DNA from 3 places in the Kitasatospora sp. NPDC001683 genome. Region 1 is predicted to be linked to each of the others. Evidence: riboswitches for the same ligand, from Rfam matches in the RefSeq annotation. Region 1 holds a riboswitch; each other region holds the start of a gene.

The links. Region 1 has a riboswitch for cyclic di-AMP ahead of ACWCYO_RS10165 (transglycosylase family protein). Riboswitches for the same ligand answer to the same signal wherever they lie in the genome.
Region 2: it holds a riboswitch for cyclic di-AMP, as region 1 does, so the genes downstream of both, ACWCYO_RS12190 (M23 family metallopeptidase) here and ACWCYO_RS10165 (transglycosylase family protein) in region 1, are expected to answer to the same signal.
Region 3: it holds a riboswitch for cyclic di-AMP, as region 1 does, so the genes downstream of both, ACWCYO_RS19065 (NlpC/P60 family protein) here and ACWCYO_RS10165 (transglycosylase family protein) in region 1, are expected to answer to the same signal.

The regions. Positions count from the first base shown of each region.
Region 1 is NZ_JBSFGK010000014.1:5,961-15,814, forward strand. Features, by position in the region: partial or broken gene ACWCYO_RS10150 (DUF501 domain-containing protein) at 31-552, opposite strand; gene ACWCYO_RS10155 (FtsB family cell division protein) at 524-1,012, opposite strand; gene eno (phosphopyruvate hydratase) at 1,236-2,522, opposite strand; gene ACWCYO_RS10165 (transglycosylase family protein) at 2,772-3,536, opposite strand; cyclic di-AMP (ydaO/yuaA leader) riboswitch at 3,542-3,709, opposite strand; gene ACWCYO_RS10170 (cytochrome P450 family protein) at 3,920-5,236, opposite strand; gene ACWCYO_RS10175 (SDR family NAD(P)-dependent oxidoreductase) at 5,528-5,953, shown strand; gene ACWCYO_RS10180 (MazG family protein) at 5,974-7,011, opposite strand; gene mfd (transcription-repair coupling factor) at 7,094-9,854, opposite strand, start outside.
Region 2 is NZ_JBSFGK010000017.1:73,479-83,332, forward strand. Features, by position in the region: gene ACWCYO_RS12175 (amino acid deaminase) at 31-1,368, opposite strand; partial or broken gene ACWCYO_RS12180 (hypothetical protein) at 1,632-2,294, shown strand; gene ACWCYO_RS12185 (hypothetical protein) at 2,356-2,496, opposite strand; partial or broken gene ACWCYO_RS12190 (M23 family metallopeptidase) at 2,702-3,067, opposite strand; cyclic di-AMP (ydaO/yuaA leader) riboswitch at 3,333-3,507, opposite strand; gene ACWCYO_RS12195 (MFS transporter) at 3,826-5,364, shown strand; gene purB (adenylosuccinate lyase) at 5,389-6,828, opposite strand; gene ACWCYO_RS12205 (HelD family protein) at 6,938-9,055, shown strand; gene ACWCYO_RS12210 (MarR family winged helix-turn-helix transcriptional regulator) at 9,101-9,559, opposite strand; gene ACWCYO_RS12215 (DUF3037 domain-containing protein) at 9,657-9,854, opposite strand, start outside.
Region 3 is NZ_JBSFGK010000032.1:19,271-29,124, reverse strand. Features, by position in the region: gene ACWCYO_RS19090 (AMP-dependent synthetase/ligase) at 1-4, shown strand, start outside; gene ACWCYO_RS19085 (glycosyltransferase family 4 protein) at 62-1,198, opposite strand; gene ACWCYO_RS19080 (glycosyltransferase 87 family protein) at 1,410-2,765, shown strand; gene ACWCYO_RS19075 (hypothetical protein) at 2,762-3,931, opposite strand; gene ACWCYO_RS19070 (C40 family peptidase) at 3,970-5,016, opposite strand; gene ACWCYO_RS19065 (NlpC/P60 family protein) at 5,244-6,362, opposite strand; cyclic di-AMP (ydaO/yuaA leader) riboswitch at 6,373-6,526, opposite strand; gene ACWCYO_RS19060 (NlpC/P60 family protein) at 6,876-7,913, opposite strand; gene ACWCYO_RS19055 (NYN domain-containing protein) at 8,112-9,413, opposite strand; gene ACWCYO_RS19050 (hypothetical protein) at 9,830-9,854, opposite strand, start outside.

The sequences.
Region 1 (9,854 bases):
GCGGGCGACCCGCTCACCGGCGGCTTGGACCTCGGCCGGGGAGACGCACGGGCCCTTGGCCCACCAGTCCTCCAGCATGCCGATCGCCTCGTCGCCGAGCGGGTTGACGCCCTCGCCGGCCGCCAGCGAGTGGCCGACCAGCACGTGCAGGCACTTCACCCGGTCCGGCATGCCGCCGGCGCTCGGGAAGCCCTCCAGCACCTCGATCGCGTCGCGCCGGGCGATGTAGTCCTCGTGCGCCCTCTGGTAGGCGGCGGCCAGCTCCGGGTCCTCGGCGAGCCGGGCGGTCTGGTCCTTCATCACGCCCTCCGCCTCCAGGGTGCCGATCAGCGAGGCGGCCTTGGGGCAGGTCAGGTAGTACAGCGTCGGGAACGGCGTGCCGTCCGGCAGGCGGGGGGCCGTCTCCACGACGTCGGGGTTGCCGCAGGGGCAGCGGTGCGCCACACCGCGCAGGCCGCGCGGCACCCGGCCGAGCTGGGCGGCGATGGCCGCGACGTCGGCGTCGGAGACGGCGGGGTGGTTCTCAGTGGTCATGGGGGGTGGGGTCTCCAACGGGGGACGGTGGGAGCGGACGGGGGGTCGCGGGGGCCAGCGCGGCGGTGTCGGTGTCGGCGGCGTCCACCGAGTCCCAGATGCTGGCGTACCAGGGCTTGGCGGCCTTCGCCGGGCCCGCCGCCGCGTCGGCGGAGGGGGTGGCCGTGGTGGCGGAGGCGGACGGCTGGGCGACCGCGCCGGACGGGTCCACCGCGATGTACGGGGTCTCCCCCGGCACCGCGTAGTGCAGCCGGGCGCGGGCCTGCGCCTTGACGTACTCCGGATCCTGCCAGCGGGCCTTGTCCCGGCGCAGCTGATCGACCTGCTGGCGCGCGTGGTCGGCCTTCGCCCGCTGGGCGGAGATCTCGGCGCGCTGGGAGATGAACTGCCGCGTCGGGTAGGCCAGGATCGCCACCAGCGAGCAGAGCACCAGGACGAGGACGGTCGCCCGGCTCGTGAACCGAGGCCGGGCCGCCAAGCCCGGGATCCTCCAGCCAGCCATCTCCCGTATCCCCTCCTGGTCGCGACGGTGCCCCGCCGTCCACCCTACGGGGTGTGCGGCGGGGCACCGGTCAGGCTTGCGCTACCGGGGGCCCTCGGCCCCCTGGTTTTCGGCCTGCGTGTTCTCAGCCCTCGTACTTGCTGTGCTCATTGCTCCGCAGAGCGACTGTGCTTACTGGTCCGCAGAGCGACTGAGCTCATTACTCCGCAGAGCGGAAGCGCGGGAACGCGCCGCGGCCGGCGTACTCGGCGGCGTCGTCGAGGATCTCCTCGATGCGCAGCAGCTGGTTGTACTTGGCGACGCGCTCGGAGCGGGCCGGGGCACCGGTCTTGATCTGGCCGCAGTTGGTGGCGACGGCCAGGTCGGCGATGGTGACGTCCTCGGTCTCGCCGGAGCGGTGCGACATCATGCAGCGGTAGCCGTTGCGCTGGGCCAGCTCGACGGCGTCCAGGGTCTCGGTCAGCGAGCCGATCTGGTTCACCTTCACCAGCAGGGCGTTGGCGGTGCCGGTCTCGATGCCCTTGGCCAGGCGGGCCGGGTTGGTGACGAACAGGTCGTCGCCGACCAGCTGGACCTTGTCGCCCAGCTTGACGGTCATGGCCTTCCAGCCGTCCCAGTCCGACTCGTCCAGCGGGTCCTCGATGGAGACCAGCGGGTAGGCCTCGACCAGCTCGGAGTAGTACTCGATGAGCTCGGCGGACGAGAGGGCCTTGCCCTCGAACTGGTAGGCGCCGTCCTTGTAGAACTCGGAGGCGGCGACGTCCAGGGCCAGCGCGACGTCGCGGCCGGGCACGTAGCCGGCCTTCTGGATGGCCTCGGTGATCAGGTCCAGGGCCTCGCGGTTGCTGTCCAGGTTCGGCGCGAAGCCGCCCTCGTCGCCGAGGCCGGTGGACAGGCCGCGCTCCTTCAGCACGCCCTTGAGGGTGTGGTAGACCTCGACGCCCCAGCGGACGGCCTCGGAGAAGGACTCCGCGCCGATCGGGGCGATCATGAACTCCTGGATGTCGACGTTGGAGTCCGCGTGCGAGCCGCCGTTGAGGATGTTCATCATCGGGACCGGCAGGACGTGCGCGTTCGGGCCGCCCAGGTAGCGGAACAGCGGCAGGTCGCTGGCCTCCGAGGCGGCGTGCGCGACGGCCAGCGAGACGCCCAGGATGGCGTTGGCGCCGAGCGAGGACTTGTCCGGGGTGGCGTCCAGGTCGAGCATGGCCTGGTCGATCAGGCGCTGCTCGGTGGCGTCGTAGCCGACCAGCTCCGGGCCGATCTGCTCGATGACGGCCAGGACGGCCTTCTCCACGCCCTTGCCGAAGTAGCGGTTCTTGTCACCGTCGCGCAGCTCCAGCGCCTCGAAGGCGCCGGTCGAGGCACCCGACGGAACAGCGGCACGACCCGTGCTGCCGTCGTCGAGGCCGACCTCGACCTCGACCGTGGGGTTGCCGCGGGAGTCGAGGATCTCACGGGCTACGACGACATCGATGGACGGCACGAGGCATCTCCTTGCGGAAGCAGGGTCCGGCTGACGGTGGTGCTGTCGGCCGGAGGATTGCGGAGTCGTTACGACCAGAGCCTAACCGCCCGGGCTCCCGGGACCACGTCCACCTCGGTTCCGTCTCAGCGTGTGGCCCCGCTACCCACCGGTAGTTCACCTGCTTGTCCCAGCTTGTCCCCCCGGGGCGGGCGAATGCGGACGAAGGGGGCCGACCGGTCGGTCGGCCCCCTCGTCGGGCGTCAGATGTCAGCCGAGGTGCAGGACCTGGCCGGGCACGATCAGGTTCGGGTCGCCGCCGACCGTGCCGCGGTTGCCGTCGTACAGCGCCTGCCAGCCGCCCTGCACGCCCTGGGCGGCGGCGATGCCCGACAGGGTGTCACCGGCGCGGACGGTGTAGTCGTGGCCGGTCGCGGCGGACGGGGCCGGCTGGGCGGCGCGCGGGGCGGCGTGCTTCGGGGCGTACTGCTTGGCCGTCGGCTGTTCGGCGGGCTGCTCGGCCTGCTTCGGGGCGGCGTGCTTCGGCTTGTACTGCTGGACCGGCTTCGCGGCGGCCTTGGGAGCCTGCTCCTTGGGCGCCGCCTGCTGCTTCTGGGCCTTGGTGTCCGAGGAGGTGTCCACGGCCGCCGGGGCGCCGCCCTTGCTCAGGCCGGCCTTCAGCGAGCAGACCGGCCAGGCGCCCGGGCCCTGCGAGGCGAGCACCTTCTCGGCGACGGCGATCTGCTGCCCCTTGCTGGCCTGGTTGGCCTGCGCGGCGTAGGCGGTGCCGCCGTACGCCTTCCAGGTGCTGGAGGTGAACTGCAGGCCGCCGTAGAAGCCGTTGCCGGTGTTGATGCCCCAGTCGCCGCCGCTCTCGCACTGGGCGACGGAGTCCCAGGCGGAGGCCGGGGCGGCGGAGGCGCCGGTGGCGGTGAGGAGCGGCAGCGCGAGTCCGACGCCGGCCACACCGGCGACGGCGATGGCCTTCTCGGCCTGGGTGCGACGACGATGACGGCCAGTTCCAACGAACAGCATGAAGAGGTCCCTCTCCGCACGCCTGCGAGGTGAGCTGTCGGGTTCGGACCGGGAGGTGGCCCGGCCGCCGTCGGCGGAATCGATTCCGCTCGGGCGGCTTCACCCCAAGCCGTGGAGGAACGGCAACAAACCTGGTTCCCCCGCCCCTGCCCAGGGTCTGGTCGGTTTCCCGTGGCGCGGCGGGCAGGATTCGGCGTTCCGCGCACGAGGTCCGCAGCTGCGAACTCCAGGGAGACTAGACAGATCCTCAGACCAATCACAAGCTCATATCGCCGACATCACACAAAAATTACGGCCCGTGATCGATCGCCTACCAACGGCGGAGCTTTGTCCGGTTTGATGGCCCTTCATACTGCTGCCAACCGCGCAATCGCGACGCCACGTCAGTGTGTCGGCGGCTCAGGAAGGGCGTGCGGAGAGCGGATCTCCGGACTGAATTCGACCGGAAGTTCGCGCAATCCACGCATGATCAGACCGCCGCGCCAGCGCAGATTCTCCGGGGTTTCGGCCAGTCGCAGATCGGGCAGCCGGGACAGCAGCGTGGCCAGCGCGGACCGCCCCTCGAGCCGGGCCAGCGGGGCACCGATGCAGTAGTGGATGCCGTGTCCGAAACCCAGGTGGGGGTTGTCGCTCCGGGCCAGGTCGAGGGTGTTCTCGTCGGCGAACCGGGCCGGGTCGCGGTCCGCCGCCGCCAGCACCACCAGCACCGGGTCGCCGACCGGGATGTCCACCCCGCCGATGGTCAGCGGCGCGGTCGCGAACCGCCAGGTCGCCAGCTCCACCGGCCCGTCGTAGCGCAGGAGTTCCTCGATCCCGGTCTCCAGCAGCGCCGTCTCGCCGCGGGCCACCGACTCCTGCAGCAGCGCCCGCTGCCCCGGGTTGCGCAGCAGCGCGTACGTCCCGTTGCCGATCAGGTTGACCGTCGTCTCGAAGCCGGCGAAGAGCAGGATGAAGGCCATCGCGGCGGCCTCGTTCTCGGTCAGGTGCTCGCCGTGGTCGCTGGCCCGGATCAGACCGGAGATCAGGTCGTCGCCGAGGTCGGCCCGCTTGCGGTGGATCAGCTCCAGCAGGTACGCCCGCATCCGCTTCACCGCCCGCCCCACGCCGCCGCGTTGGCTGCCGCCGTGACCCGGCTTCGTGTGTCGCAGCATCATTCCGGCCCAGTCGCGGAAGTCGTCCTGGTCCTCGGCCGGCACGCCCAGCATGTCGCAGATCGCGTAGATGGGGAGCGGGAAGGCGAACTCGTGGATCAGGTCCGCCGAGCCGCGCTGAGCGAAGCCGTCGATCAGCCGGTCGGTCAGCTGCTGTACCCGCGGCTCGAACTCGGCCACCCGGCGCGGGGTGAACGCCTTCGACACCAGGCGGCGCAGCCGGGTGTGGTCCGGCGGGTCGATGTTCAGCAGGTGGGTCATCAGGTCCGCCTGCCGCTCCCCCGGGATGCCCACCCGGCCGGTGCGGTGCGCCTGTTCGCTGTGGTGCGCCGGGTTCTTCGACAGCCGGCTGTCCGCGAGCGCCTGCCGGGCGTCCGCGTACCTGGTCACCAGCCAGGCCTCCACCCCGCTCGGCAGCTTGGTGCGGTGCACCGGGGCGTGCTCGCGCAGCCAGGCGTAGGCGGGGTACGGGTCGGCCGCGAACTCCCAGGTGAAGAGCGGCGGGGCGGGCTGGGCGGCGGGCTGGGCGCCGTCGGGCTGAGCAGGCATGGGTCGACCGTAACCGCTGGACCGGCGGCGCCCGGACGACCGCCCGGACGCCGCCGGTTCGCGAACCGTTCGTGAGCGGCGCACGAGCGGTGCGCGGGCGGCGCGCCAACACTGCGTGGACGCCCGGTGGACGGTCCGTGGACGGTCCTTGGACAGCTCTTGGCCGGGTGGCGGGCGTGAGTCTGGTCACCTGCGGGGTAATCCCTGTTGCGGAGGGTCAGGACGTGCCTACGATCCTCCGCAGTGTGCGTGGGCGCCGGTGCGGTGTCGCCCACAGGGAGGAGCGGACCAATGAGGGTCAGCGGGGCAGTCGTCGTCATCGCGGTACTCGACGGCGGGTCGGGAGCCGACCTCGCGCGCCGGTTCACCGCGGCCGGCGCCGCCGGGATGCTGATCGCCGACCAGCACGTCGGGATCGCCGAGGACCTCGCCGCCGAACTCGACCGGCCGGGCTGCCCCGTGGTGGGCGTCTCCGGCGACATCCGCCGGCCCAGCGACGTCGCCGCCCTGGTCGACACCGCCGAGAAGCACCTCGGACCGATCGACCTGTTCTGCGTGGCCGGCCCGAAGGGCGAGCGGATCGTCTCCCTCGCCGACCTGCCCGACCACCTCGACCTGGAGCGCCTCGCCGAACTGGTCGCGCTGATCGGTGAGGCGATCGGCGAACTCGTCCCGCCGCAGCGGCGCCCCGCCGGGAGCACCGCCACGGCGGCCTGAGCCGTCACCGGCCCGCGCCGCTACTCCGGCTCGAGCCCCTCGGCCGCGCGCACCGCGTCCCGGTAGCCGCGCGCGGCCGAGCGCAGCGCCGCGTCCACGTCCACCCCGGCGTCGTGCGCCCGCTGCGCCACCGCGAGCAGCAGCCGGCCCGCCGACTCCGCGGTCAGCTCGGCGGGCAGCTCGTACGGCTCGTCCGGCACCCCGGTGAAGCCCGCCCGGCGCACCCGGGACACCAGCTTCGCCGCGTACGCCAGCGCGGGCAGCCCGGCCGGCACGCCGTCCAGGACGGACTCCCGGTCCGCCTTCTCGGCCGCCTTCAGCTGCTCCCAGTTCGCCTCCACCTCGGCGGCGCCCTCGGCCTCGACGTCCCCGAACACGTGCGGGTGCCGGTACACCAGCTTCTCCACGATGTCCCCGGCCACGTCGTCGATGGTGAACGGCTCGGTGGGGTGCTCCTCGGCGATCCGGGAGTGGAAGAACACCTGCAGCAGCACGTCCCCCAGCTCCTCGCGCAGGGTGTCCCGGTCCCCCTCCTCGATCGCCTCGACCAGCTCGTAGGCCTCCTCGACCAGGTACTTCACCAGGCTCTCGTGGGTCTGCTCGGCATCCCACGGGCAGCCGCCGGGCGAGCGCAGCCGGTCCATCACCGAGGCGAGGTCCAGCAACCGCGCCCCCGGCAGGTCGTACGAGCCCGGCAGCACCTCGATCTCCGGCACCTCGCCGGCGTGCTCCACCGCGAGGCGGGCCAGCGCGTCCGTCAGCCCCGGATCCCCGTCCGGGCCGCCCAGCCACACCGTCGGTCCGGCGTCGGCCGGCTGCCCGGTCAGCAGCCGCGCCAGGGCCGGCGCCGACCCGGCCGGCACCACCTCGACCGCCACCCCGGCCTGCCGCACCGCCGCCACCTGCGGATGCCCCTCGTCGGCCACCAGCACCCGCCCCGCGGAGCGCAACGCCTCCCAGGCCGGCCACGCCAGCAACCCGGGGGCCACCCGGTGGGTGGTGGTCAGCAGGATCAACTTCGCGCCCGGAGCGTTCGTCGGCACAGCATTCGTCGTCACCCCTCGAACCTACCCGCCCCGGACCGACGACGGCGGCCCCGGACCGGGCCCGGGACCGCCGTGAACCGCCGACCGGCAGGCGCTACTTCTTCGCCCCCGCCAGGTCGTCGAACATCGCCGACAGGAACTCGGTGCACCAGCCCAGCAGCTCCCGCCCGACCAGCGGCTTGCCGCCGATCCGCCCGGTGCTCGGCCGCGGCACCAGCAACTGCCGGGCCGCCGCCTTGACCTGGCTACGCGGGTAGAGCCGGTTCAGCCGCAGCTGCTGGGACTCGCGCAGCTCCACCGGGCCGAAGCGGACGTTCGCGCCCTGCAGGGTGATGTCCGAGATCCCGCACCGCCGGGCGTACAGCCGCAGTGCGGCGACCAGCAGCAGGTTCTCCACCGGCTCGGGCAGCTTCCCGTAGCGGTCCACGAGTTCGTCCCGGACCTGCTGGATGTCCGCCTCCGAGTTGACCGCCGCGATCGAGCGGTAGGCCTGCAGCCGCAGCCGCTCGCCGGGCGCGTAGTCGTGCGGCACGTGGGCGTCGACCGGCAGCTCGATCTTCACTTCCAGCGGCTCCTCCTCCGGCTCCGCGCCGCCGTTGGCCAGCGACTCGCGGAACTCGGCCACCGCCTCGCCGACCATCCGCATGTAGAGGTCGAAGCCGACCCCCGCGATGTGCCCGGACTGCTCGCCGCCGAGCAGGTTGCCGGCGCCGCGGATCTCCAGGTCCTTCATCGCGACGTACATGCCGGCGCCCATCTCGGTGTGCTGGGCGATGGTGGCCAGGCGCTCGTGCGCGGTCTCGGTGAGCGGCTTCTCCGGCGGGTACAGCATGTACGCGTAGCCGCGCTCGCGGCCGCGGCCGACCCGGCCGCGCAGCTGGTGCAGCTGGGAGAGGCCGAAGGTGTCGCCGCGCTCGACGATCAGGGTGTTGGCGTTGGAGATGTCGATGCCGGACTCCACGATCGTGGTCGACACCAGGACGTCGAACTCCTTCTCCCAGAAGTCCACGACGACCTTCTCCAGCTGGGTCTCCCCCATCTGCCCGTGCGCGGTGGCGATCCGCGCCTCGGGCACCAGGTCCTTCAGCCGGGCGGCCGCCTTGTCGATCGACTCCACCCGGTTGTGGATGTAGAACACCTGGCCCTCGCGCAGGAGTTCACGCCGGATCGCGGCCGAGATCTGCTTCTCGTCGTACGGGCCGACGAAGGTCAGCACCGGGTGCCGCTCCTCCGGCGGGGTGGTGATGGTGGACATCTCGCGGATGCCGGTGACCGCCATCTCCAGGGTGCGCGGGATCGGGGTCGCGGACATGGTGAGCACGTCCACGTTGGCGCGCAGCTTCTTCAGCTGCTCCTTGTGCTCGACGCCGAAGCGCTGCTCCTCGTCGACGATGACCAGGCCGAGGTCCTTGAACCTGGTCTCGGAGGAGAACAGCCGGTGGGTGCCGATCACGACGTCCACCGAGCCCTCGAACAGCCCCTCCAGGACGGCCTTGGCCTCGCTGTCGGTCTGGAAGCGGGACAGCGCCTTCACGGTGACCGGGAAGTTGGCGTAGCGCTCGGCGAAGGTGGAGAAGTGCTGCTGCACCAGCAGCGTGGTCGGCACCAGCACCGCCACCTGCTTGCCGTCCTGCACCGCCTTGAACGCAGCGCGCACGGCGATCTCGGTCTTGCCGTAGCCGACGTCGCCGCAGATCAGCCGGTCCATCGGGACGGACTTCTCCATGTCGGACTTGACCTCGGCGATGGTGGTCAGCTGGTCCGGCGTCTCCGCGTACGGGAAGGCGTCCTCCAGCTCGCGCTGCCACGGGGTGTCCGGCCCGAAGGTGTGGCCGGGCGCGGCCATCCGCGCCGAGTAGAGCCTGATCAGGTCGGCGGCGATCTCCTTGACGGCCTTCTTGGCGCGCTGCTTGGTCTTCGCCCAGTCCGCGCCGCCGAGCCGGTGCAGCGTCGGGGCCTCGCCGCCGACGTACTTGGTGACCTGGTCGAGCTGGTCGGTCGGCACGAACAGCCGGTCGCCGGGGTGGCCGCGCTTGGCGGGGGCGTACTCCAGCACCAGGTACTCGCGGGTGGCGCCCTGGACGGTGCGCTGCACCATCTCGACGTACCGGCCGACCCCGTGCGCCTCGTGCACCACGTAGTCGCCGGCCACCAGGGCGAGCGGGTCGATCGCGTTGCGGCGCCGGGAGGGCATCCGGCGCATGTCCTTGGTGGAGGACTTCTGGCCGGACAGGTCGGTCTCGGTGATGACCGTCAGCTTGAGGTTCTCGTCCACGAAGCCGTGCTCGATCGAGCCGCAGGAGACGTACACGACGTCCCGGGTGGGCGCCTCGGCGAGGTCGGCGACCAGCCGGGCCGGGATGCCCTCGTTGCCCAGCACCTCGGCCAGCCGGGAGGCGGGCCCGTGGCCCTCCGTCACCATGACCACCCGCCAGTCGGCGGCCAGCCGCTCCTTGGCGTCGGCGATCGCCCGGGCGGTGTCACCCCGGTAGGCCTCGACGGCGTGCATACCGAGGGTCAGCGTGTTGGCGTCGAACTCCAGGATCCCGTCGACCGTCGACTCGCTGGTCGCGAACGGGCTGACCGACCACCAGGGCAGCCCGATCTCGGCGGCGTGCTCGCGCACCTCGGCGAGCGAGCGCAGCGAGGCGGCGGAGACGTCGATGGTCTCCAGATCGATCGGCCGGTCGCCGCCGGCCGCCGCGGCGACCCAGGAGGCCTGCAGGAACTCCTGGCTGGTGGCCACCAGGTCGGCGGCCCGGGTCCGCACCCGCTCCGGGTCGCAGACCACCGCGACCGAGCCGAGCGGCAGCACGTCGACCAGCAGCTCCATGTCGTCCACCAGCACCGGCGCC
Region 2 (9,854 bases), on a different contig from region 1:
CCCGCCGGCGCACTGTCCGGCCTTCCGGCATCAGAAGAAGGTCCTGACCAGCCCGGTGACCTTCGGCTCGGCGGCGTCCGCGGAGTCCAGCACCGGGATCGCCGTCCACTTGTCGAAGGCCGTGCACGGGTGCGAGACGCCGAGCCGCAGCACCGCGCCGATCGGCGCGAGGTCGCCTGCGTCGCGGAGGAAGGCGTGCTGGTCGTTGAGCGCCGTGATCCGTGCCGTCGTGCCCGTCAACTCGGCTCCGTCGCGTACGCGTTGCGGCTCGGGCAGGCCGTCGTCGAAGGGCAGGTCGCGCTTTCCCGCGTCCAGCAGCGCCAGTTGCGGCTCCGGCCGGGAGGCCACCCGGGCCCAGCCGTGCAGCGCACCGCGGAACGGGGCGTCCGCGCCACCCCGGGCGAGCGGCGAGATGCCCCGGTAGAAGCCGTCGTCGTGGGCGATGTACGCCCCCGAGCGCAGCACCACGAAGGCCTCCGGCAGGGCGGCCAACTCCTCGACCACCAGGTCGAAGTAGGCACTGCCGCCGGCCGACACCACCGGTGGCACACCGTCCGGATAGGCGTCGGCGAGCCGGCCGTGCAGCTCCCCGAGCGCCTTGAGGTAGCCGCGCACGGTGGCCAGCCCCTCCGCCGTGGCGTCGTGCGCGAGGGCGCCCTCGTACCCGCCGACGCCGGCCAGCCGCAGGGTCGGCGCGCGCAGCACGGCGGCGGCGACCTCGACGGCCGCGTCCACGCCCCGCGCGCCGGTCCGCCCGCCCGGGCCGCCGAGTTCGACCAGCACCTCGACCGGCCGTTCGGCCCCGGCGGCGCGCAGCGCCTCGTCCATCAGCCGTACGCCCTCGGTGGAGTCGGTCCAGCAGAGGAAGGCGAAGTAAGGGTCGGCGGTCAACTCGGCGGCGAGCCAGGCGAGTCCGGCCGGGTCCAGCAGGGTGTTGGCGAGCAGGATCCGCTGGACGCCGAAGGCCCGGGCGACGCGCACCTGCGGCAGGTTGGCGAGGGTGATGCCGTGGCTGCCGGCGGCGAGTTGGGCCTGCCAGAGCGCGGGCGCCATGGTGGTCTTGCCGTGCGGGGCGAGGGCGACGCCCGCCTTGGCGCACCAGTCGGCCATGGTGCGGACGTTGTGGTCGAGCGCGGCGCCGTCGAGGGTGAGCAGCGGGGTGCCGAGCGAGGAGAGGGTGGGCCCGGTGGCGAGCCACTCCCGGACGGTGCGCCCCCAGCTCTCCGGCGGGGCGGCCTTGAACCGCCAGTCGAGGGTCTCGTCGGCCAGGGCCGCCACCGCCCCCTCGGCGATCCCCGGCCCGGCCGCGCTGCTCGCGAAGACCCTTCCGCCCGAGAAGGCACTGTCGCCCGCGAAGGTCTGCTCCACCGTCTTCCTCCATCCGTGTTGCAACATGCGCAACGAGGGTTGCACATGCTGGCAGCACGGTTCTAGCTTCGGCGCCGGATCACGGTCAACGGACCCCATGGACGGTCGAACCGAGTCGGACCGCACGCCAGCGAACGGCCGCACCCACGGAACGGCCGCACCCCACGGAACGCGGACGAGGAGGCCGGCAGACGCCGCGACAGGACACCCGGGAGCGCGATCGCCCCGGCCCTCCCCCGACGGCCGTGTGCGTGGGCGAGTCGATGGCCGTCCTGCTGCCCGACCGCCCGGGCCCGCTGGAGGCCGTGGAGACGACCTGGGTCCCGGCCGCAGCCGGCTGCACTACCACCGGCGCGGCTCCGCGGCCGCCGCGCTCTCCCCCGCCCTGCTCACCGATCCGGCCGCCGCCGCGCTGCTGGCCGGCGCCCGCCTGCTGCACCTGTCCGGCATCACCGCCGCGCTCTCCGACGGCTGCCTGGCCCTGCTGCGTGCCCTGCTGGCCGACCGCCGCCCGGGTCGGCTGGTCAGCTTCGACCTCAACTGGCGCCCCGCGCTCTGGCAGGAACGCGACCCGGCCGTGCTGCCGTCGCTGCTGGACGCCGCCGATCTGCTGCTGCTCGGCACCGACGAGCCCGCCGCGCTGCGCCGCCGTTTCCCCTCCCCCGCCACCGTGGTGGTCAAGGACGCCGCCTTGGTGGTCACCGCCCCCGCCGACCTCGCCCGCGCCACCCCCGACCCGCTGGCCCGCCACGAGGCCGCGCTGCTCACCCCACCTGGCCGACGGCCACGCCGACGCCCTCGGCCTGCTCACCGGCCTGCTCGACCCGGCCCTGCTCACCCACCACCCGGACGTCCGCCCGCTCGCCCTGAACCGCCACGGCGTGGTGTTGCGTCTGGACCACCCGCACAGCCACCGCGACGTCCGCCTGGTCTTCCCCGAACCCGCCTGCGACACCGAGGACTTCGGCCACCGGATGCACGAGCTGCTCACCGCCGCCCAGCACGGCCCACCGGCGCCATCCCGACCACCCGGCCCAGCCCGTGTGAGACGTACCCGTAGAACGCCCCGGCCGCCGTGACGTGCCGGTTCATCGCCACGTACCCGAGCGAGGACACCGTGAGCACCACGGTCGCCAGGGGAAGGCGCCGGAAGACGGCAGTGGCCGGCCCGGCTGCACGAGGGAGGTGTCCCGTGCAGCCGGGCCGGCCGTGGGCGTGTCCCGCGCCCATGTCCACCGCCGCGGCGATCACCCGGTCGAGCGGTCACCCGACATGACCATCCCGGAGGATCGATTCGCCCCGCGGCAGCGGTGGTCCCTGGAACCCGGTGGGGTCAGAGCGCGACGCCGTGCGCCCGCAGGTAGGTGACCGGGTTGATGTCCGAGCCGTAGTTCGGACCGGTGCGGATCTCGAAGTGCAGGTGCGGGCCGGTCACGTTGCCGGTGGCGCCGGAGAGGCCGAGCTGCTGGCCGACGGTGACGGCCTGACCGACCTTCACGCGGATCACGGACAGGTGCGCGTACTGCGCGTACTTGCCGTCGGCGAGCTTGATCTCGACCTGGTTGCCGTAGGCGCCGCCGTTGCCGGCCTGCACCACGACGCCGTTGGCGACCGCGCGCACCGGGGTGCCGGTGGAGCAGACGAAGTCCTGGCCGGTGTGGTGGCCGGAGGCCCACATCGTGCCGGCCACGCCGTAGGCCTCGCCCAGCACCGGCTTGGCCAGCGGGGCGACGAAGCCGGCGGTGACGGCGGCCGGAGCGGCCGCGGGAGCGGCGGCGACGACCTGGGCGACCGGCGCGGCGGCGACGACCTGGACGGCCGGAGCGGCCGTGGCCTGCCCGCTCATCGCGGTCACCAGCGGCAGGACGAAGGAGGCACCGGCCACGGCGGTGGCGAGGCCGATGCGGGCGGCACGGGGCACGGCGACACGGGGCAGGACGAAACGGCGAGCCTGTGCAGGCATGGGATTTCCTCTCCGACGCCTGCGAGGTGAGCTGTCGGGTTCGGGCTGGAGTTGCCCGGCCGCATGCGCGGCTTCACCCCGAGCCGGTCCTGGACGTCCGCGCTGAAAGCGCGAACTCCGGTCCGGCGACTTACCTGTGGGTCCCCCGCTCCTGCCGTACAGAGCTCAGTTCGAACCACCGGGCAGCGGCAGGACTCGGCGTTCCACCCGGCGGGTCCGTCCGGACTGGCCGGGCGGTCGCTGAACTAAAACTCATCCGTTCGGGTGAAGCAATGTCGATCTCTCGAACCGGCGGCCGATCCCCGGAACCCGGTGACCGTCCGAATGATCCGCTACACCGTACGTGCACAATCCATTCACCCGGTGCCACTGATCCACGACCCTGCGCCGATCCCGACCCCACTGCGCGACCGTCCGTGCACTCCCCGCCACCGGTCGACACACCGTCCGGTGACCCTTGTCACGTATGCCGCAACGGGCGCAGGATCGGGCTCGTGGCCACCTCTGAAGCCGGCTCCCTGCGCCTGGGCACCGCGCAGGGACGCTGGGTACTGCTCGCGACGGTGCTCGGCTCCAGCATGGCGATGCTCGACGGCACCGTGGTGAACGTCGCCCTGCCCCGGATCGGCACCGACCTCGGCGCCTCCCTCGCCTCCCTGCAATGGACCCTGAACGCCTATCTGCTCACCCTCGCGGGCCTGATCCTGCTCGGCGGGGCGCTCGGCGACCGCTACGGGCGGCGCCGGGTCTTCCTGATCGGCGTGGTCTGGTTCGCCGCCGCCTCGGCGGCCTGCGCCGCCGCCCCGACCATCCACGTGCTGATCGCCGCCCGCGCCGTCCAGGGCATCGGCGGCGCGCTGCTCACCCCGGGCTCGCTCGCCATGCTCCAGGCCGTCTTCCACCCGGACGACCGCTCGGCGGCGGTGGGCCTGTGGTCCGGCCTGGGCGGGGTGTCGGCGGCCGTCGGCCCCTTCCTCGGCGGCTGGCTGGTGGACGGGCCCGGCTGGCGCTGGATCTTCCTGCTGAACCTGCCGCTGGCCGCCGCCGTGATCGCGGTCACCTCCCGGTACGTCCCGGAGAGCCGGGACGAGTCCGCCACCGGCCGCTTCGACGTGCCCGGCGCCCTGCTCGCCGCGCTCGCCCTCGGCGCGATCACCTACGCGCTCACCGCCGCCGGGGAGGGCCTGTCCCCCGGTGTCTGGGTCAGCGGCGCGCTCGGCCTGCTGCTCGCCGCCGCCTTCGTGGCCGTCGAACGGCGGGCGCCCGATCCGATGCTGCCGCTCGGGCTGTTCTCCTCCCGGCTGTTCACCGCCGTGAACCTGGTCACCCTGTGCGTGTACGCGGCGTTCAGCGGGGTGTTCTTCCTGCTGGTGGTGCAGCTGCAGATCGTCTCCGGCTTCTCGCCGCTGGTCTCCGGCTTCGCCCTGGTGCCGATCACGCTGTTGATGCTGACCCTGTCCGCGCGCGCCGGGCGCCTCGGCAAGCGGATCGGCCCGCGCATCCCGCTCACCGTCGGACCGCTGCTGTGCGCCGCCGGGGTGCTGCTGATGCTGCGCACCGGCCCCGGCTCCTCCTACTGGGTGGACGTGCTGCCCGCGGTCGCGGTGATGGGCTGCGGGATGACGCTGCTGGTCGCGCCGCTGACCGCCACCGTGCTGGCCGCCGTCGAGGTGCGGCACGCGGGCATCGCCAGCGGCGTCAACAACGCCGCCGCCCGGGCGGCCGGCCTGCTCGCGGTCGCCGCCCTCCCGGCGATGGCCGGACTGAGCGGCAACGCCTACCGGGTGCCGTCCTCGGTGGACTCCGCCTTCCACACCGCGATGCTGATCTGCGCGGGCCTGCTGGCCGGTGGCGGACTGATCGCCTTCGTCACCGTCCGGGGCAACGTGCTCGCCCCCGAGGAACAACCGGTGGCCGAGCCGAACTGCGACTGGTCCTGCGCCACCACCACCCCGCCGCTCGACCCCGGCCACTCCCGGACGCCCGAGGGCCCCGCCACCGGAACGGCGGCAGGGCCCTCGTCGGAAATCTGAGGCCGCGTCAGAGACTGCTCCTGTTTAGAGGATGGCGCCCGGCGCGTACTTGGCCGCCTCCGGGTAGGCCGCCGCGACGTCCTCCACCTGGCGGACGATCTCGGCGACCTGGGCCCCGGCCGCCCCGGTGAAGGACAGCTTGTCGGCCAGCAGCGCGTCCAGCGCGGCCCGGTCCAGCGGGATCCGCTCGTCGGCGGCGAGGCGGTCCAGCAGCTCGTTCTCCCGGCCGCCCGCGCGCATCGCCAGCGCGGAGGCGACGGCGTGCTCCTTGATCACCTCGTGGCCGGTCTCCCGGCCGACCCCCGCGCGCACCGCACCCATCAGCACCTTGGTGGTGGCCAGGAACGGCAGGTAACGGTCCAGCTCGGCCTCGATCACGGCCGGGAAGGCGCCGAACTCGTCCAGGACGGTCAGGAAGGTCTCCAGCAGGCCGTCGAAGGCGAAGAAGGCGTCCGGCAGCGCGACCCGGCGCACCACCGAGCAGGAGACGTCGCCCTCGTTCCACTGGTCGCCGGCCAGCTCGCCGGTCATCGAGGCGTAGCCGCGCAGGATGACGGCCAGTCCGTTGACGCGCTCGCAGGAGCGGGTGTTCATCTTGTGCGGCATCGCGGAGGAGCCGACCTGGCCCTCCTTGAAGCCCTCCGTGACCAGCTCGTGGCCGGCCATCAGGCGGATGGTCTTGGCCAGGCTGGACGGCGCGGCGGCCAGCTGTACGAGGGCGGTGAGCACCTCGAAGTCCAGCGAGCGGGGGTAGACCTGGCCGACGCTGGTCAGCACGTTGTCGAAGCCGAGGTGCGCGGCGACCCGGCGCTCCAGCTCGGCCAGCTTGTCGGTGTCCCCACCCAGCAGGTCCAGCATGTCCTGGGCGGTGCCGACCGGGCCCTTGATCCCGCGCAGCGGGTAGCGGGCGATCAGCTCCTCCAGGCGGCGGAAGGCGACCAGCAGCTCGTCCGTGATCGACGCGAAGCGCTTGCCCAGGGTGGTGGCCTGCGCGGCCACGTTGTGCGAGCGGCCGGCCATGACCAGCTCGGAGTGCTGGGCGGCCAGGCCGGCCAGGCGCACCAGGACGGCGACCGTGCGGTCCCGGACGTGCTCCAGGGACTGGCGGATCTGCAGCTGCTCGACGTTCTCGGTCAGATCCCGGGAGGTCATGCCCTTGTGGATCTGCTCGTGGCCGGCGAGCTCGCTGAACTCCTCGATCCGGGCCTTCACGTCGTGGCGGGTGATCCGCTCACGGGCGGCGATCGAGCCGAGGTCGACCTGGTCGATCACCCGCTCGTAGTCGGCGACGGCGTCGGCCGGCACCTCGACACCGAGGTCCTGCTGGGCCTTCAGGACGGCGAGCCACAGGTGGCGCTCGAGGACCACCTTGTGCTCGGGGGACCACAGCTGGGCCAGGGTCGCCGAGGCGTACCGGGAGGCCAGGACATTGGGGATCTGGGGCTTCGCGCTCACGCTTCGCAAGCCTAACAGCCGAGGTCACGCCGAACGTCGGCGGATGGGGTACGCTGGGCCGGTTCAACGCCCATCGGAATGCGCCCCGCAAACTTCTCACCGCAAGGATACCACACCGATGAACGGAACACCAGCGGAAGCCCCACTCGCCGAAGCGCTGCGCACCGAACAGGCCCACCTCGACCGGCTCTACACCCACCTGGACGCCGCCCGGGAGCGGGCCCGCCGCACCAGCGACGGCGCCCACGTCGGCGCGGCGGCGGGCGGCACGCACCAGGCCCGGCTGGAGCGCGAGGTCCGCGCCCGCGAGGCCGAGCGCCACGCCGCCCGGCTCGACGCGGTGGAACGCGGCCTCTGCTTCGGCCGCCTCGACGAACGCGACGGCACCGTCCACTACATCGGCCGCACCGGCCTGACCGACGAGGCGTACGAACCGCTGCTGCTCGACTGGCGCGCCCCCGCCGCCCGCCCGTTCTACACCGCGACCCCCGCCGCCCCGGGCGCCGTGGTGCGCCGCCGCCACCTGCACACCGAGGGCCGCACCGTCACCGGCCTGGACGACGAGGCGCTCGACCTCGCCGGGCTGGACGAGTCCGACCGCCGCGCCCTGGTCGGCGAGGCCGCCCTGCTCGCCGCGCTCGCCCGCGAGCGCACCGGCCGGATGGGCACCGCCGTCGCCACCATCCAGGTCGAGCAGGACCGGGTGATCCGCTCCCCGTTGCCCGGCGCCCTGGTCGTCCAGGGCGGGCCCGGGACGGGCAAGACCCTCGCCGCCCTGCACCGCGCCGCCTACCTGCTGTTCACCCACCGCGCCGCGCTGGAGCGCCGCGGCGTGCTGGTCATCGGCCCCACCGCGGGCTTCCTGCGCTACATCGAGGAGGTGCTGCCCGCCCTCGGCGAGACCGAAGTGGTGCTGCGCACGGTCGGCGAGCTCTTCCCCGACGTCACCGCGACCCACCGCGACACCCCCGCCACGGCCGTCGCCAAGGGCGGCCCGTGGATGGCAGAGGTGCTCCAACTGGCCGTCGCCGCCCACCAGTCGGCGCCCACCGAGGGCATCGACCTGGGCGAGGGGCTGCGCCTCTCCGCCCGTGCCTGCGCCCAGGCCCGGGACGCCGCCCGCGGCCTACGGGCGCCGCACAACCGGGCCCGCACCCACTACCTGCGCACCCTGCTGGACGCCCTGGCCATCGCCCAGGCGCTCTCCCTCGGCCGCCCGTACGACGAGGAGGAGGCGCACTACGCACCCCGCGAGCTGTGGGCCCGGAAGGACGTCCGCGCCGCGCTCGACCCGCTCTGGCCCGCGCTCACCCCGCAGCAACTCGTCGAACGGCTGCTCACCGACCGGGAGTTGCTCACCGAGATCGCCCCCGAGCACGCGGCCGCCCTGCTCCGCCCGCCCGGATCGCCCTGGACGGTCGAGGACGTCCCGCTGCTGGACGAGGCCGCCGAACTCCTCGGTGAACTCCGCCCGGCGGACCGCACCGAGGCCCGGGACCCGAAAGAAATCGCCTTCGCGCAGGGCGTGTTGACCATCACCGGGCAGACCGACGACGCCCTGCTGGACGCCGCCGCCCTGGCCGACCGGTTCCAGGAGGACGGCCCGTACCGCTCCACCGCCGAACGCGCCGGCGCCGACCGCACCTGGGCGTACGGCCACGTCGTGGTGGACGAGGCGCAGGAGCTCTCCGCGATGGCCTGGCGCACCGTCCTGCGACGCATCCCGACCAACTCGCTCACCATCGTCGGCGACCTCGCCCAGACCGGATCGCCCGCCGGCGCCCGCAGTTGGGCCCAGATGCTCGACCCGCACCTGCCCGGCCGCTGGCGCGAGGAGCGGCTCACCGTGAACTACCGGACGCCGGCGCCGATCATGGCCCTCGCCACCGCCGTGCTGCGCACGGCCGCCCCCGGGCAGCAGCCCCCCGAGTCCGTCCGCCCGGGCACCGAGCGGCCCCGCGCCATCCCCGTCCCGGACCGCGACTTCGCCGCCGCGCTGGCCGAACTGCCCACGCCCGTCGGCACCTTGGGCGTCATCGCGGCGGACGGCACGGCACCGGAACTGGGCGCGCTGACGGTCGCGGCGGCCAAGGGCCTGGAGTTCGACAACGTCGTGGTGGTCGAGCCGGCCGCGCTCGCCCCGCGGGACCTGTACGTCGCGCTCACCCGCGCCACCCGCACGCTCACCCTGCTGCACCACCGGCCGCTGCCACCGGAACTCGCCGGGGCACTCTGAGGCCGGGGCACTCCGAGCACGGGCGAACGGGCGGCCCGCCAGGGCCTACTGCTGCGCGCCGCCCGTCCGGCCGGCCAGCACCGGCAGGACCTGCCCGCAGATCGAGTGCAGGGCGATCCGCTGCTCGTCGGTCATCGCCTCGAAGGCCTGGTGGGTACGGGCCATCTCGCTGCGGATGCGGCCCAGGATCTCCCGGCCCTCGGCCGTGATCACCACGATCTTCACCCGGCGGTCACCGGCGGCCGCCTCCCGGTTGGCCAGGCCCAGCGACTCCAGCCGGTCCACGATCCCGGTCACGTTCGACGCGTCGCAGCCCAGCCGCCCGGCCAGCGCCCGCATCGGCACCGGCTCCTGCACCGCACCCAGCGCCTTGGCCTGCGAGGAGGACAGCCCGTGCCGGGCCGCGGCCGCCGCGAAGTCCTGGAAGTACGCGGCGCCGACGGCGGCCAACGCCTCCATCAGCTCGGCGTTGGTCGGTACGGTCGTCGTCGAGGTCGAACCCATGGGGCCAGCGTACGACCGAGTGCTTCAGTAACTCAAGCTTTGACCACGGCAACCGTCCGCGAGCCACCTCACACTTCCGCCCGGAGCACGTCCGCGGTCAGAGCACCAGCTGGTCGAACAACCGCCGCAGCTCGGTGTCCGGGTCCGCGGTCAGCCCGGTGTGCACCGGACCCGGCTGGATGATCGCGCTGCGCGGCGCGGTCAGCCAGCGGAACCGCTGCCCGGGGCTGTCCGCGGCCGCCGGACCGGCGTGCGGACCGCCCAGGCAGACCGCCTCGATCCCCTGCAGCGCCCG
Region 3 (9,854 bases), on a different contig from region 1:
GTAGCAGCACACGGACGGGCCCCGCCTCCTCCCGCAGGGAGAGGCGGGGCCCGTCCGCGCGTCAGGCCGCCAGCAGCGAGGTCAGCCGCCCGGCCAGCAGGTCCCAGCGCCAGGAGCGCTCCACCCAGCGCCGCCCGGCCTCGCCCATCCGCCGCCGCAGCTCCTCGTCCCGCAGCAGCCGGACGATCCGCTCCGCGGCCGCCGCGGCCGAGCCGCCGGGCACCACGTATCCGGTCTCGCCCTCCAGCACCGCGTCCGGCGCCCCGCCGGAGTCCCCCGCGACCACCGGCAGGCCGGTCGCCGAGGCCTCCAGGTAGACGATCCCCAGCCCCTCCACGTCCAGCCCCCCGCGGCGGGTCCGGCAGGGCATCGCGAAGACGTCCCCGGCCCCGTAGTGGGCGGGCAGCTCCTCCCAGGGCACCGAGCCGGTGAACCGCACCGAGGCCCGTACGCCCTTGGCGTCCGCCAGCTTCTCCAGCTCCGCCCGGTACGGCCCGCCTCCGACGATCAGCAGCACCGCGTCCGGCACGTCCGCCAGGATCTGCGGCATCGCCTCGATCAGGGTGTCCTGCCCCTTGCGCGGCACCAGCCGGGAGACGCACACCACCACCGGCCGGTCCGCCAGCCCCAGCCGTCGGCGCACCTCGGCGCCCCCGGAGCCGGGGTGGAAGGTCGACTCGTCCACACCCGGCGGCAGCTGCACCATCCGGGCCGCGGCCCGCGGCCCGACCGCGGCGGCGATCCGCGAGCGGGTGTACTCGCCCAGGTACGTCAGCACGTCGGTGCCCGCGCCGATCCGCCGCAGCAGCTGCCGGGAGCCCGGCAGCTGGGCCCAGGCGGCCTCGTGCCCGTGGGTCATGCCGAGCAACCGCCCGGCCCCGGCCCGGCGCAGCGTCGGCGCCATCAGGCCGAGCGGGGCCGCGGCGCCGAACCAGACCGAGTCGCACTTCTCCGCGCGCAGGATCTCGGCGGCCCGCCGGGTGACCCGGGGTGTGGGAACCATCACCTTCGTGCGGTCCCGGATCACCGGGAACGGCTGCTCGGCGTCGAAGCGCCGCACCTCGGTGCCGTCCCGCCAGGTCGAGGCGTACACCACGATGCTCCCGGCCGGCTGACGGACGGCCATGTTGTGCACGAAGGCCTGGATGCCTCCCGGGCGGGGCGGGAAGTCATTGGTGACGATCAAGGTTCTGTGCATCAGGCCACGGCTCGCTCGGTCGGGGGGTGCTCGGTGTACCGCTGGGTGATCCGTACGATAGGTCAACACCATGACCCGCCGGGAACGGAACCGCGTACGGCAACCGTTTGACCCCCGGGTCAGTCCTAGTACCTAGGCCGCGATGCGGCGGCCCGGGCGTCCGTCAGTACGACGCCTCCGGTGAGGACGTCGAGACGAACGAGGGAGCGCAGTGGAGTTGGCCCCGGCCACCGAGTCCGGTTCTTCGCGCGGCCGCCTCGGCCGCCCGCTCGGGGCGCTGGCCGCCCTCGTCGCGGTCTGGGTGGCCACCCGCACCGTGCTGGTGCTGCTGATGACCGGCGTGCTGAAGTCGCCCGGCGGCGACGTCACGGCCGACGTCTGGATGATCTACCACGCCTGGTACGGCGTGCTGCAGACCGGCACCTTCCCGTTCGACGACGTGACCTGGCAGTACCCGCCGGGCGCCGCCCTGGTGATCCTGCTGCCGGGCCTGCTGCCCTGGTCGTACCTGACCTCGTTCTGGGTGATCTGCGGCATCGCCGACGCCGCCGCGGCCGCGCTGCTTATCCGCACCGGCCTGCGCCGGGGCCGGGCGCTGACCGGCGCCTGGATGTGGGTGGTCGGCGTGCCGCTGCTCGGCCCGATGATCTACAACCGCTTCGACCTCCTGGTCACCGCGCTCGCCCTGGCCGGCCTGCTCGCGCTGATCCGCCGCCCGGCGGTCGGCGGGCTGCTGCTGGGCCTCGGCGGCATCGTCAAGGTCTGGCCGCTGCTCGGCCTGATCGGCACCCCGTCCGGCCGCCGCACCCGCCGTTCCTGGACGCTGGCGGCGGCCACCGCCGTCTCGGTGGGCTTCCTGCTCGCGGCCGGGATGAACGGCGCCTTCGGCTTCCTGGCCTTCCAGAAGGACCGCGGGATCGAGGTCGAGTCGGTCGGCGCCCTGCCGCTGCACCTGGCCCGGCTGGCCGGGGGCTGGAACGGCAGGGTCACCATGAACTACGGCTCCCCCGAGATGCTCGGGCCGTGGGTCAGCGTGATCAGCAAGGTGATGATGGCCGGCACCGTGCTGGGCTTCCTCTGGCTGCTGATGTGGCGCTTCACCGCCCGCCGCCGCAACGCGGCCACCATGTACGACGCGGCGCTGTGCGCGCTGCTGATCTTCGTGGTGACCAGCCGGGTGATCAGCCCGCAGTACCTGGTCTGGCTGATCGGCGTGGCGGCGGTCTGCCTGACCGTGCGCGGCACCAGCCAGCGGCCGGTGGCGCTGCTGATCCTGGTCGCCTGCCCGCTCACCCTGCTCGAGTTCCCGACCATGTTCACCCAGGTCCTGAACAGCGAGCCGCTGGCGATCACCGTGCTGGGCCTGCGCAACCTGCTGCTGCTGACCGCCACCGTGCTCTCCTGCATCCGGCTCTGGCGCTCCACCCGCGCCGCGGCGCCCCTGCCGCCCACCGTGGTGCTGTCCGAGCCCGCCGCACTGCCGGCCGCCTCCGCCTATCCGGTGCGCCCGGGCATCGCGTACGAGCAGGACCTGCTGGACGGCATCGACCACCCGGCCGGGCGTTAGCCGGCTTTCAGCGCCTCCACCTCGGCCAGCCAGAGCCTGGTGAACTCGGCGAGTCCGACGCCCAGTTCGCCGCGCAGCAGCCGGTCGGTGCGGTGCTCCCGGTCCTCGCCCTGGCCGTCGGCCGCGCCGACCGCCCGGTAGAAGGCGACCAGCCGCTCGGTCCCGTACCGGCGGGCGATCAGGTCGCAGGCGAGCCAGGCCTGCTCGTAGGCCTGGGCGATGCCGTCGGCACCCGCGGCGAAGTCCCCGTCGGCGGGCAGCGCGGTGGGCAGCTTCCCGGCGGCGACGTCCCGGGTCAGCTCGGGGGCGATCTGCTGCGGGCGGCGGCCGGATCCGCGGTAGGCGGTCCAGTCGGCGACGCCCTCGGAGAGCCACAGCGGGGTCCAGGCCCGGGTGTCGGCCCGGGTCGCGACGTGGGTGGCCTCGTGGGTGACCACCACCTGCCGGCCGAAGTCGCTGAGCCGCCCGAACGCCTCGGGGTTGACCACCACCCGGTCCGCCGGGGTGTGCCAGGGCGCGCCGGAGGCGGCCACGGTGACCGCCGCCATGCCCGTCCAGCCCGCCGGGTCGGCCTCCAGCAGCCGGGCGAACTGCGCCTCGGTGGCGGGCAGTTCGAGCAGCAGCCGACCGGGCCAGCCGCCGCCCCAGACCGCGCTGACGGCCGGCACCGCCTGGTCCCCCACCGCGACCAGGCCGGCCGGGTCGGGCCCGTCGGCCAGGCCGAGCACCAGGCACCGGGCACCGGGGGCGGTCCGGGCGGGGCCGAGGTCCCACAGCGCCGGGGGCCCGCTGGTGCCCTCCTCGTGCTCCACCCGCCAGCCGCCCCGGTCCCGGACCAGCTCGATCCGGCGCGGGTACACCACGGGGTACTCGTCGTACCCGGCGATCCGCACCGCCAGCTCGACGGACGCGGTCAGCCGCTCCGGCCCGCCGGCCGCCGAGGCCTCCCGTTCGGGCGGCAGCACCAGGTTGCGGTACCCCGCCTCGGCCCCCGCGAGCCCGGACCAGGCGGGCAGCGAGCGGGCTCGCGCCGCCAGCAACTCGGTCACCTCGGCACGCCGGTCGTCCGTCCGCCCGCCCGGCCGCGCCGCCGGGGCGGCCGGGGGCAGCGACAGCTGGGCCAGCCCGCCGGCCGCGAGCAGCAGCGCACCGCGCCGGGACAGCACGCAACGAGATATGTCGGCCGGGCCGCAGGACGTCGCGCTCAGAGCCGGACCACCCCGGAGACCGGCATCGCGTCGACGCTCTCGTACCGGACCTTGGCGCCCGGGTACGGGGCGTGCACCATCACCCCGCCGCCGGCGTACATCCCGACGTGGTGCATGTCCCGGTAGAAGATCACCAGGTCTCCCGGCCGTGCTTCGGAGAGGCTGATCCGCTGCCCGGCGTACGCCTGGGCCTGCGAGGTCCGCGGCAGGGTCACTCCGGCCTGCCGCCAGCTGTAGTACATCAGACCGGAACAGTCGAAGGCACGGGGCCCGGTGGCTCCGTAGACGTAGGGCGAGCCGATCATCCGCACCGCGGCGGCCAGCGCGGCCGCCCCGCGCTCGGAGGCGGGCGGGGCCGTGCCGAGGTCCAGCCGGTCGGTGCCGCGGGTGGCGCGCTGCTCGGCGTCCCGGGCGTCCTGGGCGGCCATCCTGGCCCGCTCGGCGACGCCCAGGCTGTTGAGCAGCTTCTGGGCCTTGGTCAGCCGCTCCTGGATCTGCTGCTTGTTCTCGGCCAGCGAGCGGCGGGCCTGGTCCAGCTCGGCGAGCTTGGCCGCGGTCTCGGTGCGGCGCTGGTCGAGCCGACGCTGACGGGTGACCAGCTCGTGCAGCGTCTCCTGCTGCCGCTCGGCGGCCTGGCCGAGGGTGCGGGCGCGGTCGAGGTAGGCCGCGGGGTCGGTGGAGAGCATCAGCTGGACGGTCTGGGTCATCCCGCCGCCCCGGTACTCGGCCCCGGCGACCGTCGCCAGGTCCCCGCGCAGCTGGTTGAGCTGCTCCTGCGCGGTGGCGACCTCGCCCTGCAGGTTCGCGGTCTCGCCCAGCAGCCGCTGCTGCGCCTCCTGCGCGGCGTTGTACTTCTCCGACGCCCGCTCGGCCTCGTCGTACAGCTGCTCGACCTGCGTCTTGACGCCCTTGCGATCGGGCGCGTCCCGCGCCCCGGGGGCGGCCTGGGCGCTGCCGACGGTCGCCACGCCCAGGGCCGTGGTGGCGGCCGCGGTCAGTACCAGCGCACGGGCGAGCAGTTGGGAACGACGGTGCACGGGCATGGCGGCAACGGCTCCAGTCCTGCGGCGCGGCCCCGCGGCCGCGCCCCGGTGGGCGGCCGTCGAGCGGGAGTCCGGTGGCAGACGTTAGCGAGTCCGGGCAAGTGAGTCCAAACCCCTCCCGACCCGAATATTTGACCCTTATTCGGACACCAGCCCGAGCCGCCGGAAAAGCCGCAGGCCCGGCCCTCCGAGACGGAGGACCGGGCCCGTGAACGTCGGGGCGTGAATCAGACCCGCACGATGGAAGCCAGCGGCATGTTGGAGACGGCCTCGTAGCGGACCGAGGCGCCCGGCTTGGGAGCGTGCAGCACCTGACCGTTGCCCGCGTAGATGCCGACGTGGTGGGCGTCGCTGTAGAAGATCAGCAGGTCGCCGGGCTGGGCCTGGGAGAGGTCCGAGCCGATCCGGGTGCCGGCGCCGGCCTGCTCCTGCGAGGTGCGCGGCAGCGACACGCCGGCCTGGTTGAACGCCCAGACCATCAGGCCCGAGCAGTCGAAGGAGCCGGGACCGGTGGCGCCCCAGACGTACGGGCTGCCGACCTTGGAGGCGGCGGCGGCCAGCGCGGCGGCACCGTGCGAGCTGCCCGGGGCGATCTTGACCGGCGCGGACGAGGAGCCCAGGTCGGAGCGGCCGCTGTCGCGCGAGGCGCGGTCGCCGGAGGCCGGCTGGGAGGCCTTCGCGGCGGCGTCCGCCTTGGCCTGGGCGTCGGCGGCGGCCTTGTCCTCGGCCGCCTTGAGCGCCTGGCGCTCCTGCTCGGTCAGCGTGTTGAGCAGGTCCTGGGCGGCCTTCAGCTTGTTCTGAACGTCCTCCTTGGAGGCCTTCAGCTGCTGGGTGGTGGACTCGAGCTCGGCGAGCTTGCCCTGCGCCTCGGTGCGGTCCTGGTCCAGCTTGCGCTGCTGCTCCTGGAGCTGCTTCAGCTGGTTCTTCTGGGTGTCACCGGCCTGGTTCAGCGCCCCGGCCTGGTTGAGGAAGTTGTCCGGGCTGGAGTTGAACATCAGCTGGACGGTCGGGGATATGCCGCCGTTGCGGTACTGCTCGCCGGCGATCTCGGCGAGGCCGCCCTGCAGGTCGGTCACCTGCGCCTGCTGACGGGCCACCTGGTCCTGCAGGCCGGAGACCTGCTTCTCCAGCGCCTGCTGCTTCTCCTGGGCCGCGTTGTACTTCTCGGTCGCCTGCTCGCCCTGCTCGTTGAGCTGGTCGACCTGCTCCTTGACCTGTTCCTTGGTCGGCTGCGGGTCGGCGTGGGCGCCGGTCTGCGCGGAGAGGGCGACGGCCGCGGCGGCGAAACCGGTCAGGATCGAGACACGAGCGCGGCTGGCGGGCTTGGGACGACGATGGGACGCCACGAAGGCGGACTCCTTCTTCCTACGTCCGCCTACCGGGTGAGCTGACGGGTTCGGGCCGGAAGCATGCCCTACGACGCCTCACGGCCTCACCAACGGCCGACCTGGCGCCGATTCACCCCGGAGGAACATGGTTCCCCGGCTCCGCTCCGCAGCGCCCCCGACCACTGGGCTCCCCTGTCGGGCAGTCGCTTCGACCTGCCCCGCTGTTTCGCGAACTCGACGGAAACCACCGCCGCCACCCAGGCTGGGTGATCGACAGTGCGGTGGTTCGGGGCACGACCCTAGTAACTGAACCGTGATCCGTTCAAATCCTTGTCAGAAAAAAGACGGAAGATCACCCATGTTCTCTTGTGAAAATGACTGATGGTGATCGCCGCCGCACGCAAAGCTGATCGGCTCTCACCGGTCGGCGGTGGAACGGGATGGAACGGACGAACCCCGAAGCGCCACCCCCCGACTCGGGAGGTGGCGCATATCACAGTTCGGAGGCCGGGCCCCGGGAGTGTCGGACCGTCAGACCCGGCGGATCGTGTTGATCGGCATCGCATCGGCCTTCATCACCTTCACCACGTCACCGGTGTGCGGCGCGTGGACGACCATGCCGTTGCCGATGTACATCCCCACGTGGTGCCGGTCGCTGCCGTAGATCACCAGGTCGCCCGGCTGGGCCTGGTCCAGCGAGGGCACCCGGGTGCCGACGTCGCCCTGCTCCTGCGAGGTGCGCGGCAGCGAGACGCCGGCCTGGGCGTACGACCAGACCATCAGGCCCGAGCAGTCGAAGGTGTTCGGCCCGGTGGCGCCCCACACGTACGGCGAGCCCTGCCTGCTCATCGCCCTGGCCACGGCCACGGCCGCGTAGCCGCTGGCCGGCGGCAGGTTGGTGAGGTCGACCCGCGCGGTGCCGCGCGAGGCGCGGTCGTCCTGCTGCTGCTGGGCCTTCAGCGCGGCCCGGTCGGCGGCGCTGAGCGAGTTCAGCAGGTCCTGCGCGGCCTTCAGCTTCTGGTTGACGTCCGCCTTGGCCTGGTTGAGGTCCTTGGTGGTGGAGTCCAGCGACGCCAGCACGGCGGCCGCCTCGGCCTTCTCCTGGTCCAGCCGGCGCTGCTGGTCGAGCAGACCCTTGAGCGCCTCGGTCTGGCTCTGGCTGGCCTGCTGGACGCTCGACGCCTTGTCCAGGTAACCGGACGGGTCGGAGGAGAGCATCAGCTGGACGGACGGGTCGATGCCGCCGGTGCGGTACTGCTCGCCCGCGACCTGGGCCAGGCCGCTCCGCAGCTGGCTCATCTGGTCCTGACTGCGGGCCACCTGGTCCTGCAGCTGGTCGGCCTGCTTGCGGAGCTGGTCGGCGCGCTCCTTGGCGCCGTTGTACTTCTCCGCCGCCTGCTCCTGCTCCTGCTGGAGCTGGTCGATCTGCGCCTTGACGTCGGACGTGTTCGGCTGCGGCGCGGCGTGCGCGGCCACCTGGGCGGAGAGGGCGACCGCGGTCGCAGCGGCAGCGGTGAGCACGGAGACCCGTGCGCGGCTCGGCTGCTTGGGACGGCGGTGGGAGGCCAAGGGACCGGCTCCTTCTTCCATCGGACTCACCCGTTCGGGCGAGATTCCGGAAAATAGGTTTGACGCCAGACCCTAGTGAAGATCTATCCGTTTTGCCACTCCCCCGAAGGCGTGAACTACGGTCCCCACGCTGACTTCACCGGATCCCCACACCACCGCAAAACGGTCACTGACCAGGGATCATCCGACCGGGCCGGGTCAGGGCCGGGCCAGCCGGTTCAGCAGCAGCACCGAGGCCACCGGGCGCGCGCCCGCCTTCCGCACGCCCTCCGCGACCTCCCGGTCGGTGGACACCACCACCACCGGACGGCCCTGCGGCTCGGCCCGGACCAGACGGCGGATCAACTCGTCCGCGGTCTCCCCGGTCCGGCTGAACCGTACCCGCACCCCGCGCGGCGGCGCCATGATGACCGGTACGTCCAGGTCCTGCCCGTCGAACACACAGGTGACCTCCGCCTGGGTGCGCTGGGCCAACATCGCCAGCCCGCCCAGCAGCCGGATCCGCTGCTGCTCCAGCGGCAGCGTCGGGTACCCGGTCTTGGTCACGTTGTAGCCGTCCACCACCAGGTGCACCTGCGGGATCGCCAGCAGCTGGTCCAGCAGCGCCGGATCGTCCTCGGCCAGGCCGCGCCGGGCCACGTCGTGCGGCGAGGCCGCCCCCGGCACCACCGCCTCCACCAGGTCCGCCGGGCGGATCTGGGAGACCGGCAGCGCCAGCTCGCGCTGCAGGCCCTGCGCCGACTGCAGCACGGTGTCCAGCAGCAGCCGCAGCCGCATGTCCTCGACGCTGCGCCCCTCCCGGGCCGACCGACGGCCCTGCTCGACCACGGTCTCCAGCTCGGACACCCGGTGCCGCAGCCGCCGCGCCTCGCTCTCCGCCGCGCTGCGCTCACCCGCGGCCTGCGCCTTCGCGGCCTCCAGCTCCCCGGTCACCCGCCGGGTCTCGGCCTGTGCCCGCCGGGTGTCGCTCTCCAGCGACCGCACCTTCTTGCGCAGCGACTCGGCCTCCCGCCGGACGCCCTCGAACTCCGCCCGCTGGCGGTCCAGGTCCGCGCGCGCGGCGGCCCGTACCTCGGCCAGCTCGGCCTGCAGCTTCTCCACCAGTCGGGTGGCCTCCGCCACGGCGTCCTCGGCGCCGACCCGCTCGGCCTCCTCGCCGGCCTCGGTGACCAGCCGGCTCCAGCCCGCCGACCGCACCAGGTAGGCGGCGGCCGCGACGTCCATCGGATCGGCGGCGCCGGGGACGGTGCCCGACTCCAGCGCCTTCACCAGGTCCGGCTGGCCCAGCCGCAGCCGCTCCGCTATCCGCACCCGGAACGCCGGCTCGGACTCCAGCGCCGCCGCCAGCGCGGTGGCCGCGTACTTGGCCCGCCGCGCCGGGGTGAACTTGACGTACTGACGCAGGCCCTGCGGCAGCTCCGCGGGCGGCAGCCCGCCCAGCGCGTCCGAGGCCAGCCCGACCACGCGCCGGCGCACGCCCTCCGGCAACGGCCGGTCCAGCTTCTCGGCCGCGCGCTCCGCGACGGCACCCGGCTCGACGGCACCGGACCCACCGGCACCCGACTCAACGGCACCCGGCTCGACGGCACCGGACTCAGCGGCACCCGGCTCGACGCCGGCCGCGTCAGCAGCGCCCGAGTCATCGGCACCGGACGCAGCGGCCCCTGCCGCGCCGCCCTCCGACGGAGCGTTCTCGGACGGGACCGTCCCGGCGGCCGGCTCCGGTGCCTGCGCAGCGGGCTGAAGCCCCTGCGCTTCGCCGGGCTCCCTCGCTGCGTCCACCACGTCCTCGGCTCCGATCCTGGTCCAGCGGGTGCGGCCCGCGGCCGCCCCTGTCGTCACGCTCCGTGCGCCTTGTCTGTATTGTCCCGTGCGGTGGACGGCCGCGTCGCGCACCGCCCACCGCACCGACGGGGTCAGCCCTGCTCGGCGGGGGCTTCC